Halorhodospira halochloris: one gene and its partner. The main gene of each other region encodes a partner of the protein of the gene in region 2 in a complex. Links are inferred from orthologs where the notes say so. Each region holds a gene or a part of one and is shown on either strand. Other genes may lie near its edges.

Region 1 (4,008 bases), 200 kb from region 2 along the record:
TGCCTTCGATCGAGCTGCACGCTTGAGTGCTATAATCGACGAGGTGGCACCCCAAAGCGAGTCTCAAGCCGAATCTGACGTTGATAGCGAAGCGAGCAAGGAGTAATACGCTACATGCCGAAGAGGCGCAAAGGACGCAAGGTAACAGGGATACTGTTACTCGATAAGCCCGCGGGTCACACTTCCAACGATGCCTTGCAGAGGGTGAAAAGGCTTTTCGGGGCGCGTAAGGCTGGCCACACGGGTAGTCTGGATCCCTTGGCTACCGGGCTTCTGCCAATCTGTTTTGGTGATGCCACCAAGGTATCTGGCTTTTTGCTGGATGCCGACAAGCACTATCAGGTCACCTGTAAGCTTGGGGTTGCAACAGATACCGGTGATGCCGAAGGTGAAATAACCGAACAGGTTGGAATACCAGATCTCGATGAGTCGAGTGTTGAAGCTGCGCTTGCAGGTTTTCGTGGGTGCATTGAGCAGTTGCCGCCGATGTACTCCGCCATTAAGCATCAAGGCCAGCGCCTTTACAATCTCGCTCGTCAGGGCGTTGAAGTCGAGCGTGACCTGCGCGAGGTAGAGATACATCAGCTGCTCCTGGAAGATTTGCGCGAAGGTGAGTTGGACTTGCGGGTGCACTGCTCGAAGGGGACTTATATTCGCACCTTGGCTGAGGACATAGCCCAGGCACTGGGAACAGTTGGCCATGTCATTGCGCTGCGCAGAGACGGCTTGGGGCCGTATCGGCAGCCGCAGTTGTGGACTATTGAGCAACTTGAGAGTTGTGCTGAACGTGGACGAGATGCCTTGGATGCTACTCTGGAGCCGATGGACACTGCTCTTGAGCAGTATCCGGCCATTGAGCTAGCCGATGATCTGGCATTTTTTGTCAGCCAAGGACAGCCGGTATTTGTGCCCAAGGCCCCGAGCGAGGGATGGGTTCGCCTGTATGACGCCAAACGCAAGTTCTTGGGTATGGGGCAGATTCTTGATGATGGGCGGGTTGGCCCTAAGCGCTTGATAGCGAAAGCCGCTTGATGGGCGCTGAATTATCAAAATCAAATCTGTCGGGGCGATTTCTTGTTTATATACCCTCGGCGAGGATAAACTAGCGGCCTTATCGCCGAGGCGAAACCGAGAGTTAGAGATCAGGAGTTATAAATGTCGTTAGATGTAGAAAAGAAAGCGGAGATTGTAAAGAACTTTCAGCGTTCTCCCTCAGACACTGGTTCTCCGGAAGTTCAGATTGCTCTGCTTTCGGCACGAATCCAGCATTTGACGGATCACTTTGCTGTCCATAAGCAGGATCACCACTCGCGCCAAGGTCTCCTTAAGCTGGTTAGTCAGCGGCGCAAGTTGCTCGATTACCTCAAGCGCAAGGATCGTAGCCGTTATCTTGATGTGATCAATCGGCTCGGGATCCGCAAGTAAGCGCAAGGGGAATAGTAGATGAGTGAGAGCGAGCTAAACCTGCCGACAATCAAGAGATCTTTTCAATACGGTGACCATGAAGTCACCCTTGAGACCGGAGGGATTGCCCGTCAGGCAGATGGTGCGGTAATTGTGAACATGGCTGACACTGTCGTTCTGGTAACGGCGGTCGGCGATAAGGATCCGAGTGCTGCGCGGGATTTTCTGCCCTTGACGGTAAACTATCAGGAGCGTACCTACGCAGCGGGGCGGATACCGGGCGGTTTTTTCAAGCGCGAGGGTCGCCCGTCTGAGAAAGAGACGCTTACCTGCCGGCTTATTGATAGGCCTATCCGTCCGATGTTTCCAGAGGGTTTCCGTCAGGAGGTGCAGATCATTGCGACCGTGCTCTCACTCAATGATGAGGTCGACCCGGATATTCCGGCAATGATCGGTACTTCTGCGGCGTTGGCCATCTCTGGGATCCCGTTTGATGGGCCGATGGGTGCATGCAGGGTTGGCTACATTGACGGCGAGTTTAGCCTCAATCCTACTTACAGCGATTTGGAAAACTCGGATCTCGATTTGGTCGTGGCGGGTTCGCGTGATGCGGTCCTGATGGTTGAGTCGGAAGCCAACCTGCTGCCTGAAAGTACCATGCTGGATGCCGTTCTCTTCGGCCATGAACAGCTGCAAAAGGCCATTAACGCCATCGATGAATTAGCAGCCGAGGTGGGTAAGCCACGTTGGGATTGGCAGCCGCCGCAGAAGAGTACTGCTCTTGAAGAAGCGGTTGCCGAGTGCATCTATGCGGAGCTTGAGCAGGCTTATCAGATAGCCGATAAGCAGGAGCGACAAGAAAAGGTAGCTGCCCTTAGGGATAAGGCAGTTGAGCAAATTGGCGATGATGAGCGCGAAGGATGGAGCTGCGCAGAGGTCGGTGAGGTCTTTAAAGGGCTTGAGAAGAAGATAGTCCGCGGTCGCATCATAGCCGGGGAGCCACGGATAGATGGGCGCGATAATCACACTGTGCGTCCGTTGAATATCCAGGCAGGTGTTCTGCCCCGCACACACGGATCGGCAATCTTTACCCGCGGCGAGACGCAGGCGATAGTCGTTACGACTCTCGGTACTGGACGCGATGCCCAAGTCATCGATGCACTTGAGGGCGAGCGCCGCGAACAGTTTATGCTCCACTACAACTTCCCGCCTTATTGTGTTGGTGAGACTGGCTTTATTGGCACCCCTAAACGTCGCGAGATAGGCCATGGCAAACTGGCCAAGCGCGGTGTCGAGGCAGTGATGCCTAGTCAGGAAGAGTTCCCGTATGTGATTAGGGTAGTTTCCGAGGTAACAGAATCGAACGGATCTTCCTCGATGGCTACCGTATGTGGCACCAGCCTTTCGCTTATGGATGCGGGGGTGCCCCTTAAGACGCAAGTTGCCGGGATTGCCATGGGTCTTATCAAGGAGGGCGATCAATTTGCTGTCCTAACCGATATCCTTGGTGATGAGGATCACCTTGGTGATATGGATTTCAAGGTCGCCGGTAGCCTGGACGGCGTTACAGCGCTGCAGATGGATATCAAGATCGATGGTATTACCCGTGAGATTATGGAGAATGCCCTGGAGAGTGCCCGCAACGGTCGTCTCCATATCCTTGAGCAGATGAATAAAGTGTTAGGGCAACCGCGCGATCAGATGTCGGAGTATGCACCGCGGCTGTTGACCATGAAGATTGACCCGGAGCGTATCCGTGACGTCATCGGCAAGGGCGGGGCTACCATCCGTGGACTTACCGAGGAGACGGGCACCAGCATCGACATCAGTGATGAGGGGGTTGTTACCATAGCCTCGGCTGATAAGAGTGCCGCGGAGGAGGCCAAGCGGCGCATCGAACTGCTTACCGCTGATGTTGAGGTGGGCAGGGTCTATGACGGCAAGGTTGCTAAACTCATGGACTTCGGCGCCTTTGTCAACATCCTCCCCGGTCGTGATGGTCTTGTACATATCTCCCAGATCTCCAATAATCGCGTTGAGAATGTTGCCGACGAGTTAGCCGAAGGGGATGCGGTGCGCGTCAAGGTCCTTGAGGTTGACCGTCAGGGACGGATTCGCCTGTCGATGAAAGCAGTCGAGGAAGAGTAGCGGCCGCTTTTCGGCGTTTTATCCCAGCCCGTCCCTAACCGGGGCGGGCTGCGGTCATTTTTGGTGAATTTTGCCAGTGCTAAGAAGAAGCACTAGGAGTAACCTCTACCAACTCCCCCGGAGCCACTCGACTGCCTCGGTTTGGAGGAGGCAGTGGGTCCACCCTAGGAGGCTTCATAGCGCCATCCCTGGCGACAAGAACTCCAAACCGGTGTGGTCGAGTGGCTCCGGGGGAGTATTAGATGTCCCCTAGGGTTTGTCCCTGCACCATTTTTAGTAGCAACCACTTGTATCCCCTCACTATCGCCCTCATAACAGCGCAAAGATCTGCGCAGCACTCGCTGAAGGTGCGATTGCCACGGATGGTTAAGCCACAATGGGGGTCCGGATAATATGGTCCAGACAGCTTTTACAGATATCGATGATCTCTCCACGCTGACTGTCGATGGCTGGCTG
Region 2 (8,027 bases):
ATAGACAGATATTTGGATGCCGATGAGCCTTACGATTGTGCCGGAGCTATTCGCTCCGAGGGCCTGGGGATCACTCTCCTTGCAGCTGTGGACACCCGCGACCCATCAGCACTTATCGGGCTTCCCTTGATTGCCCTAACTAGAATGCTGCGAGAGGCAGGCTTCGCAATCCCTTAGGACACCTCCAAAAACTCCCCCGGAGCCATCCAGCTGCCCAGTATGGAGGGCGCCTTAAATCCACCCCTAGAGGCTTCGTGGCGCCACCCCTGACGCCACAGCCTCCATGCCGAGGCAACTGATCCCCTTCGGTGGAGAGGTTTCTAAAGGCGCCCTTATTCAGCGATCCCTAGCAACTAACTGCCGTCCATCAATGGACCTGGTACTCCAACCTCTTGAGGGTGTAGTAGAGCCCTTGGCCGACACTAATGCCGAATTGCTCGCTTAATTCAGTAAAGAAATCGCGTTTGGCCGTATAATCGACCACCTCTTCCTCGCCGATTACGTCGCGAGCAACGCTGGATACGCTGCCTATCTCATCAGCTAAGCCGAGCTCTATGCTTTGAGCACCGGTCCAGACCAAGCCTGAGAATAAATCCTCATTGTTTTCTTCATCCAGCCGTTCACCACGCCCCTCCCGAACAGCATCAATGAACTGCTGATGCATATCCTCAAGCATTAGTCGTAGATGCTCGACATGATCGTCCCTTAGAGGTGAAAAGGGATCTAGAAACGCCTTATCCTCACCGGCGGTGTGAACACGCCGCTCAAGCCCGAGCTTCTCCAGTGCCTCTTCGGCGCCGAAGCTGCCGGCTATAACCCCGATCGATCCGACTACGCTCGAGCCGCCAACATGAATCTTGTCAGCTGCCGCGGCGACAAAATAGCCGCCAGATACGCCTATATCATCAATTACCGCGTGCACTGGGATATCGGGGTGCTCGTCACGCAGGCGCTTAATCTCATCGTAGATGCGCTGCGAGTGGACCGGACTCCCGCCTGGGGTATTGATTCTAAGCACTACCCCGGCAACATCGTCCGCTTCAAAAGCCGCATTCAGGCCCTTGATTACGTTGTCAGCGCTAGATGCAGAATCAGACATAATTGGTTCATTAATACGTACCTCGGCAGTATGCGGCCCGACCTCTTCTTTATCAGTGGTCATAGCACACTGGGTGATACTGATGGCAAGGACGAGAATAGCTACTACCAAAGCGATGCGGGTTATAATCCGCCATAGCCTATTACGGCGACGTTCACGTAGCGCCTCGTCAAGAATCTCCCGCAGAGCTGCACGTTCCCAAGCTTGATCGCTCATTACATCTCCCATTTTGTCAATTGGTTGTGACTGTTACTTCATGGCATTTGTTAGCACTTTGTTGAGTTCAGCGCTCAATGGCGCTTGGACATGCAACCGGTTACCTTGCTCCGGGTGGCGAAAGGCAAGCTCGTTAGCATGTAGAAACAGGCGCCTTAAACCGAGCTCTGTGCGCAGCCGTGAGTTGCTCTGGCGCTCGCCGTAGCGATCATCACCGGCAACCGGATGGCCGATATGGCGAGCATGCACCCTAATCTGGTGAGTGCGCCCTGTAGTCAGCTTGATATCAACAAGCGTGCCGTATGGGCTTTGACTTATCACTTTAACCAAAGTTTGGGCGCTGCGCCCACGTTGCGAAACGCGCACCAACCGTTCATGTCCCGCGCCCGCTAGTTTTTCGATTGGCGCGTCTATAACTTGTTCTGGCTGCTTAACTTCACCTACCAATAATGCGGTATAGCGTTTTTCAATATCGCCATTGCGCAGCATTTCGTGTAATCGGCGCAGGGTTGAGCGGCGTTTGGCCAGCAGCAGGCAGCCGCTAGTCTCCTGATCCAAGCGGTGAACCAACTCAACGAAGTGCAAATCGGATCGAATTTGGCGTAGCGCCTCAATTAGCCCGATCTTCACTGTGCTGCCACCGTGCACGGCTAAGCCACTCGGTTTATCTATGACGAGTAGGCGTTCATCCTCGTATAAAACACCGTCTCGCAGTGCCCTTTCCAATCCCGAAGATGGCTCAGGCCTAGGCTTGTGCTCTGAGTCAGCAATCACTACAGGAGGCAAACGCACCACCTCGCCAGCTTGAAGTCGCCGGGTCGGCTTAGCCCTACCGCCGTCCACTCTTACCTCGCCGCGCCGCAATAATCGATAGACACGACTACGGGGCAGGCCCTTGAGCAGACGCAACAGAAAATTATCTATCCGTTGGCCTGCTTCATCGTCGCTAACCTGATGATATTTTACGCTACTATGCGTTGATGTTGTTGACATTATTTATCATACCGCCCGTTAAGGGTGATTAATACTACGTTTGTAGGATATGCAAGTTGCTGATAGAATTGAGCTGGCGCTGGTAAGTCGACGATAGTCTAGAGTAATTGCATGGCAAAGTACTACATATACTCTCAGCGCAGAAGTTTTCCGGGCGCAGCGCCTGAGGCATGAATGGCGCCGCCCAAATTGCGGCATGAGCATATACGCACATACATAAAGACAATTGCCAGATAGACCAATGAAGAGGCGTTATCGCCACTCTATCCAGGCAGATGAAGACAAATAACGCGAACAACAATAGCCCTGCGCCCAACTTGGAGTCAGTGTATGGTCCGGATCTCTTCAGGCCAGCCAAATCGGCCACAAGATGCCGTGATTAATATCTGGCAAGTTTCTCGACAACCTGGTGCGCTGCATCGCGAACCGGCGTCTGAAGCGACCCATGGGCTACTCCCCTGCTCTCCCAACGCGATGGCTGCGGGGCTGTGGAGAGTCAACCACCATGAAAAGAATGTTGATCAACGCAACCCAACCAGAAGAGTTGCGGGTTGCCCTAGTAGATGGACAAGTCCTATATGATCTCGACATAGAGGCTCCTTCGCGGGAACAAAAGAAGGCTAACATATACAAAGGGATCATTACTCGCGTAGAGCCTAGCCTGGAAGCTGCCTTCGTGCGCTACGGTGCTGAGCGGCATGGCTTTTTGCCCTTCAAGGAGATAGCGCCCTCTTATTGCGTAGGGAGTGATGGACAGCGCTCTACCCCGCGTGAGTCCTTGCGCGAAAACCAGGAGGTTCTGGTCCAGGTGGATAAAGAGGAGCGCGGCAACAAAGGCGCCGCGCTGACCACCTATATCAGCCTTGCCGGGCGCTACCTGGTACTCATGCCCAACAACCCACGTGCAGGCGGGGTTTCTCGCCGTATAGAGGGCGCCGAACGGGCCGAGATACGCGAAAGCCTGCGCCATCTCGAGGTGCCCGAAGGCATGGGCCTTATTGTGCGCACCGCCGGAGTTGGGCGGAACACGCAGGAGCTGCAGTGGGACCTCGATTACCTGCTTAAGCTGTGGGACGCTATACTCAAGGCGGCCATGGAGCGCCGTGCGCCATTTCTCGTCTATCAGGAGAGCGACGTAATAATCCGCGCCCTGCGTGATTACCTGCGCCCCGAGATCGGCGAAATACTAGTCGATGATGAGGATGTCTTCGCCAAGGCCCGGGACTTCATCGATCAGGTGATGCCCTATAACCGCCAGAAACTCAAGCTTTACGACGATCCGGTCCCACTGTTCTCCCGTTATCAGGTCGAAAGCCAGATAGAATCGGCCTTTCAGCGCGATGTCAGGCTGCCCTCCGGAGGGGCCATAGCCATAGATCATACCGAAGCTCTGATCTCCATAGATATCAACTCATCGCGCGCTACCAAAGGCGCGGACATTGAAGAGACAGCCCTCAACACCAACCTGGAGGCGGCCGACGAGATAGCCCGGCAGCTGCGTCTGCGCGATCTCGGTGGGCTAATCGTGATCGATTTTATCGATATGGGGCCACCGCGCAGCCAGCGAGAGGTGGAGAACCGGTTGCGTGAGGCGGTTAAGGCTGACAGGGCGCGAGTACAAGTAGGTCGCATTTCCCGTTTTGGTCTTCTGGAGATGTCGCGCCAGCGCCTGCGCTCCTCTTTGGGTGAAGCCCACCAAGAGGTTTGCGGGCGGTGCGGTGGCCAAGGAACGGTGCGCAGCGTCGAATCACTGGCCCTGTCTATACTGCGCATCATCGAAGAGGAGGCAATGAAAGATAAGACGAGCAAGGTCCTTGCTCAATTGCCCCTTGAAGTAGCGACTTTCCTATTAAATGAGAAGCGCTCGCAGATTAGTGATCTGGAAAAACGGCACTCTGTACATATCCTCCTGATCCCTAATCGCAACCTGGAAACGCCCCACTACGATATCCAACGTCTGCGCACCGATGAGTGGGAGGATCAAGATGATAGTAGCTATCAACGGCTCAGCCCCGCTGAAGAGACCAACCTGATTGATGCTGGGTTGCCGACCCCACGCCCGCAACCTCCTGCAGTACAGGGGGTTACACCTAGCACCCCGGCTCCTTTCGCCAGCGGCGCTGACTCTGCACAAGATTCCGATCAGACCACTCAGCGACCGACAACCAACAACGAACAAGTGCCCCTGGGCTGGATCTTCAGCCAGCTGCGCGGTCTGCTTTTCCAGAGCGGACAAAAAACCGTCGATGGCAATACCGCCTCCTCGCGGCAACCAGAATACCGCTCAACTGACGAGCAAGATGATGGCGATAGAAAATCCGGTTCTAGCCGCGGTAAACGTGGCAGCAGTAGCGGCCGCTCCCGCTCAACTCGTGGGCGGCGCAGCCGCAACACTAGCAGCCGCCGCCGCGCAGAGACCGAGAGCGGTGAGCAACAGGAATTGGCCACAGCAGATCAGCCCGAATCGCTGCAGCCCAGTAAGGCCGATGCAGATACGGCCGATGCAGATACGGCCGATGCAGAAGAGTACGAAGGTTCTTCTGCCCTGCCAGCATTTGAAGATATAGAAGATCAGGCTCAAACCCCGCCTTCAGCCCAGAGCGATAGCGCTGATACTGATATAGATTCTGCGGATAACGGCGATGGGGAGGCGGCTGATAGTGCTCGCAGCCGCTCTTCCAACCGCTCCGGTCGAAGCAGGCGCGGCAGACGTGGCGGGAGGCGCCGGCGGCGGAGCAGCTCAACAACTGAGACTGCAGGCGAAATTGAATCAAATGATGGTGCTGATACGAACAGTGCCGCCGATGAATCCTTGCCAATACCCGACCACGAGGTATTCGAAGAAGGGGCGCAGGCAAATGGCGCCGCTAACGGAGCCGCATCCAGCACTAGTGATAAAACAACCCCGGACCAAGCTCAAACCGGCAGGAAATTTGTGCGCAGCGGCCGCCCGCGAATTCCGCGGCGACAAAAATCGGCTGAGCAGGAATGCACAGACCCTGCGTGGGCAGATGATGTCGACTCGAGCACTGAAGAGAGCTGTAACACTCAGCGCGATGACTTGGCGCCTGAAGAGCAGCCCAGTCCAGAAAACTGGCGCCCTTCCCAGCAAATCGCCAGAAATAAGCAGCTAGTTCCAATAGAGCGAATAGAGCGAAACTTGCCCATTGAGGGCTTTTCCGGTACAAGCAGAGCAGATCACGCCCAGGAAGAGTCTGCGAACAAAGAGACGGAAGATAATATCTGATATGATCTGGCGCCGCGCCCGGGATAAGGCATGGCCTTTGATTCTCGGGCTTACAATGCTCATCGCGGTAGTCTGGGCTGCCTATACACAGTTCGGACCTGTGCGCGAAGCGGTCGATACCGCGGAGCGTTTTTTCTACGATCAGCGCCTGCTGTGGACACAGACCGGTCAGGACGATTTCGATACCGAAGTCGTCGTGATAGATATTGATGAGTCTAGCTTGGCGAGGATCGGGCGTTGGCCATGGCCGCGGGCTACAGTTGCCGAGCTTACCGAGCGCCTATGGGATGCCGGGGTTGTGGTCATCGGCTACGACGTGGTCTTCGCCGAACCGGAGCGCAATATCGCTGAGCAGGTAGCGCAGGCTGTCGATGACCCACAGCTAAAAAATCGTCTAGACAGGCTACGTGAGCAATTCGACGGCGATAAGCGCCTCGCTGATAGCCTCAGCAAAGGGGATAGCGTCCTCGGGTTTATCCTCCACAGCGATCAGGCCGGCACTAAAGTCGGCTCCTTACCCCCTCCCACCAAAGATAGCCTGAGCATAGAGCAAAGGCCGCTGACCGTCTTTCGCCTGCCTAGCGTAACCGCCAGCCGCCCGGAACTGGTAGAAGCAGCAGGTGCATCGGGATTCTTTACTGTCCGCCCGGATCCAGACGGTGTGGTACGCCGCGCGCCACTGCTGCTCGGCTATGAAGATAAACTCTATAGCTCACTAGCCCTTGAGGTAGTCAGACAGTATCAGCTGCTCCACAGCATTGACATCATCAGCAAACCTTTCGCCGATGCCAAAGCGATCGATCGGGTTGAACTAGGTGGATTAGAGATACCCACGGATTATCGCGGTCAGGTTCTAATCCCTTACCGGGGCCCTGAAAAGACCTTCCCTTACGTTAGCGCCGCTGATGTTCTAGAAGGCAAGGCCGCAGAGGAAAAGCTAGAAGGCAAAATAGCACTCCTCGGAACCAGCGCATTAGGCCTGTACGACCTCCGCCCCACGCCAGTAGGCTCCGCGTATCCTGGGGTTGAGGTTCATGCAACCCTGATTGATGCCATGCTCAAGGGAGACTTTCCCAGGCAACCGGCCTGGGCAGAGGGAGCCGACTTCATTACCCTGATGAGCAGCGGACTCCTGCTCACTGCCACCCTGCCCTTCCTAGCACCGCTGAGTACTCTGATCCTGGTCGCTGCTCTATTGGCTGCGGTGATAGCTACAAACCTCTGGGCATGGGCGGCACATGGGATAGTATTAAGCATAATTCCAACCCTTGCAGCGGTAACCTTGATTACCTTCGTAAATCTAGGCTGGGGGTTTCTGTTTGAATACCGGCGTAGAAACATGCTCCGCCAGCGCTTTGGTGAGTATGTGCCACCCGAACTTGTAGAACAGATGGCCGAGCGCCCAGATGAATATAATCTGGAAGGTGAAACCCGCGAGATCACCCTGCTTTTTGCCGATATACGCGGTTTTACCACCCTGTCTGAAAAGCTTGATGCAGCCACCCTGAAGAGTGTCCTGAACCGCTTCTTCACCCCCATGACCCGAATCATCTTTGAGCACCACGGCACCATAGATAAGTATGTCGGTGACATGATAATGGCCTTCTGGGGCGCCCCTATGGATGATCCCGAGCAGCGTAAAAACGCCCTGGAGGCGGCATTTGCAATGCTCCGCGAGACAGATCGATTGAAAGAGGAGTTCGCTGCTGAAGGCTTGCCGGCAATTGAGATCGGCATCGGCCTGAACACCGGGCCGGCTAGTGTCGGCGACATGGGCTCGGAATACCGCCGCGCTTACACCGCCCTTGGCGACTCAGTTAATCTTGCTGCGCGCACCGAATCGAAGACAAAAGACTACGGGGTGCGGCTTCTTGTCACAGAGCATACCCGTGAGGGCTTAGAAAAGCAATACTCTTTTAGGGAGATTGAGCGGGTTCAGGTTAAAGGGCGCAACGAGCCGGTAACCATGTATGAGCCAATAGGGGGCCTATAATAACCCCTTGAACCACGCCAGCACCCCCTCTGCTAAGGAGAACGCCTTAACCACGCCCTAAAGGCCTTGATGGCGCAATCCCTGGCGCCGGAACATACAAGGCTGGTGTTTGTGCAGGGCTCAAAAGCTGATTAGGGAAGGCTTTAGAGAGAAAAACCGCACAGCCCTTTGAATGATTTTTAACGCCTGCCTTATTTGGATGAGTAGTGCCTGGAGGTAAGAGTCGAAGTGCGTCAGATAACAGCATTCTTTTATCCGATTGGAATTTTTCTTAGTGTAATGCTATTTCCGGCTGTGCTGATGTCCGCGGAATATTCGCTAAGGCAGGTCATAGCAAGCATTCAGGCTGAGATTCTACAAGGTGAATACCACCGGGCAGCTACCCTTGCCCAAGAACATGAGTCAGATTTCGCAGGCATACCGGAGTTTGACTTTGTCGGTGGCATAGCCTTGATGCATGCTGACAATCCGGAGCGGGC

Evidence for each region. Proteins that work in one complex are often made in the same cells at the same time.
Region 1: the proteins of HH1059_RS06555 (region 2) and pnp are in contact, whole or in part, in a cryo-EM structure (PDB 9QH0), measured with the Escherichia coli proteins. The link is inferred for Halorhodospira halochloris from one-to-one orthologs.

Annotation. Positions count from the first base shown.
Region 1 is NZ_AP017372.2:1,211,789-1,215,796, forward strand. What follows is about bases 1,009-4,008. They hold pnp (polyribonucleotide nucleotidyltransferase), read left to right. Parts: upstream 1,009-1,464; coding sequence 1,465-3,552; downstream 3,553-4,008. Other genes in these bases: truB (tRNA pseudouridine(55) synthase TruB), read left to right, coding at 1,009-1,032; rpsO (30S ribosomal protein S15), read left to right, coding at 1,156-1,425; HH1059_RS05720 (RelA/SpoT family protein), read left to right, coding at 3,946-4,008. Also shown: 30S ribosome-binding factor RbfA, read left to right, coding at 1-106; more of truB, read left to right, coding at 115-1,008. UniProt on the Escherichia coli protein: Involved in mRNA degradation. Catalyzes the phosphorolysis of single-stranded polyribonucleotides processively in the 3'- to 5'-direction. Also involved, along with RNase II, in tRNA processing.
Region 2 is NZ_AP017372.2:1,414,585-1,422,611, forward strand. Bases 2,430-5,755 are described here. They hold HH1059_RS06555 (Rne/Rng family ribonuclease), read left to right. Parts: upstream 2,430-2,813; coding sequence 2,814-5,555; downstream 5,556-5,755. Other genes in these bases: HH1059_RS06560 (CHASE2 domain-containing protein), read left to right, coding at 5,557-5,755. In the rest of the region: HH1059_RS06540 (Maf family protein), read left to right, coding at 1-177; HH1059_RS06545 (S49 family peptidase), read right to left, coding at 368-1,315; HH1059_RS06550 (RluA family pseudouridine synthase), read right to left, coding at 1,349-2,308; more of HH1059_RS06560, read left to right, coding at 5,756-7,548; HH1059_RS06565 (tetratricopeptide repeat protein), read left to right, coding at 7,849-8,027. UniProt on the Escherichia coli protein: Endoribonuclease that plays a central role in RNA processing and decay. Required for the maturation of 5S and 16S rRNAs and the majority of tRNAs. Also involved in the degradation of most mRNAs.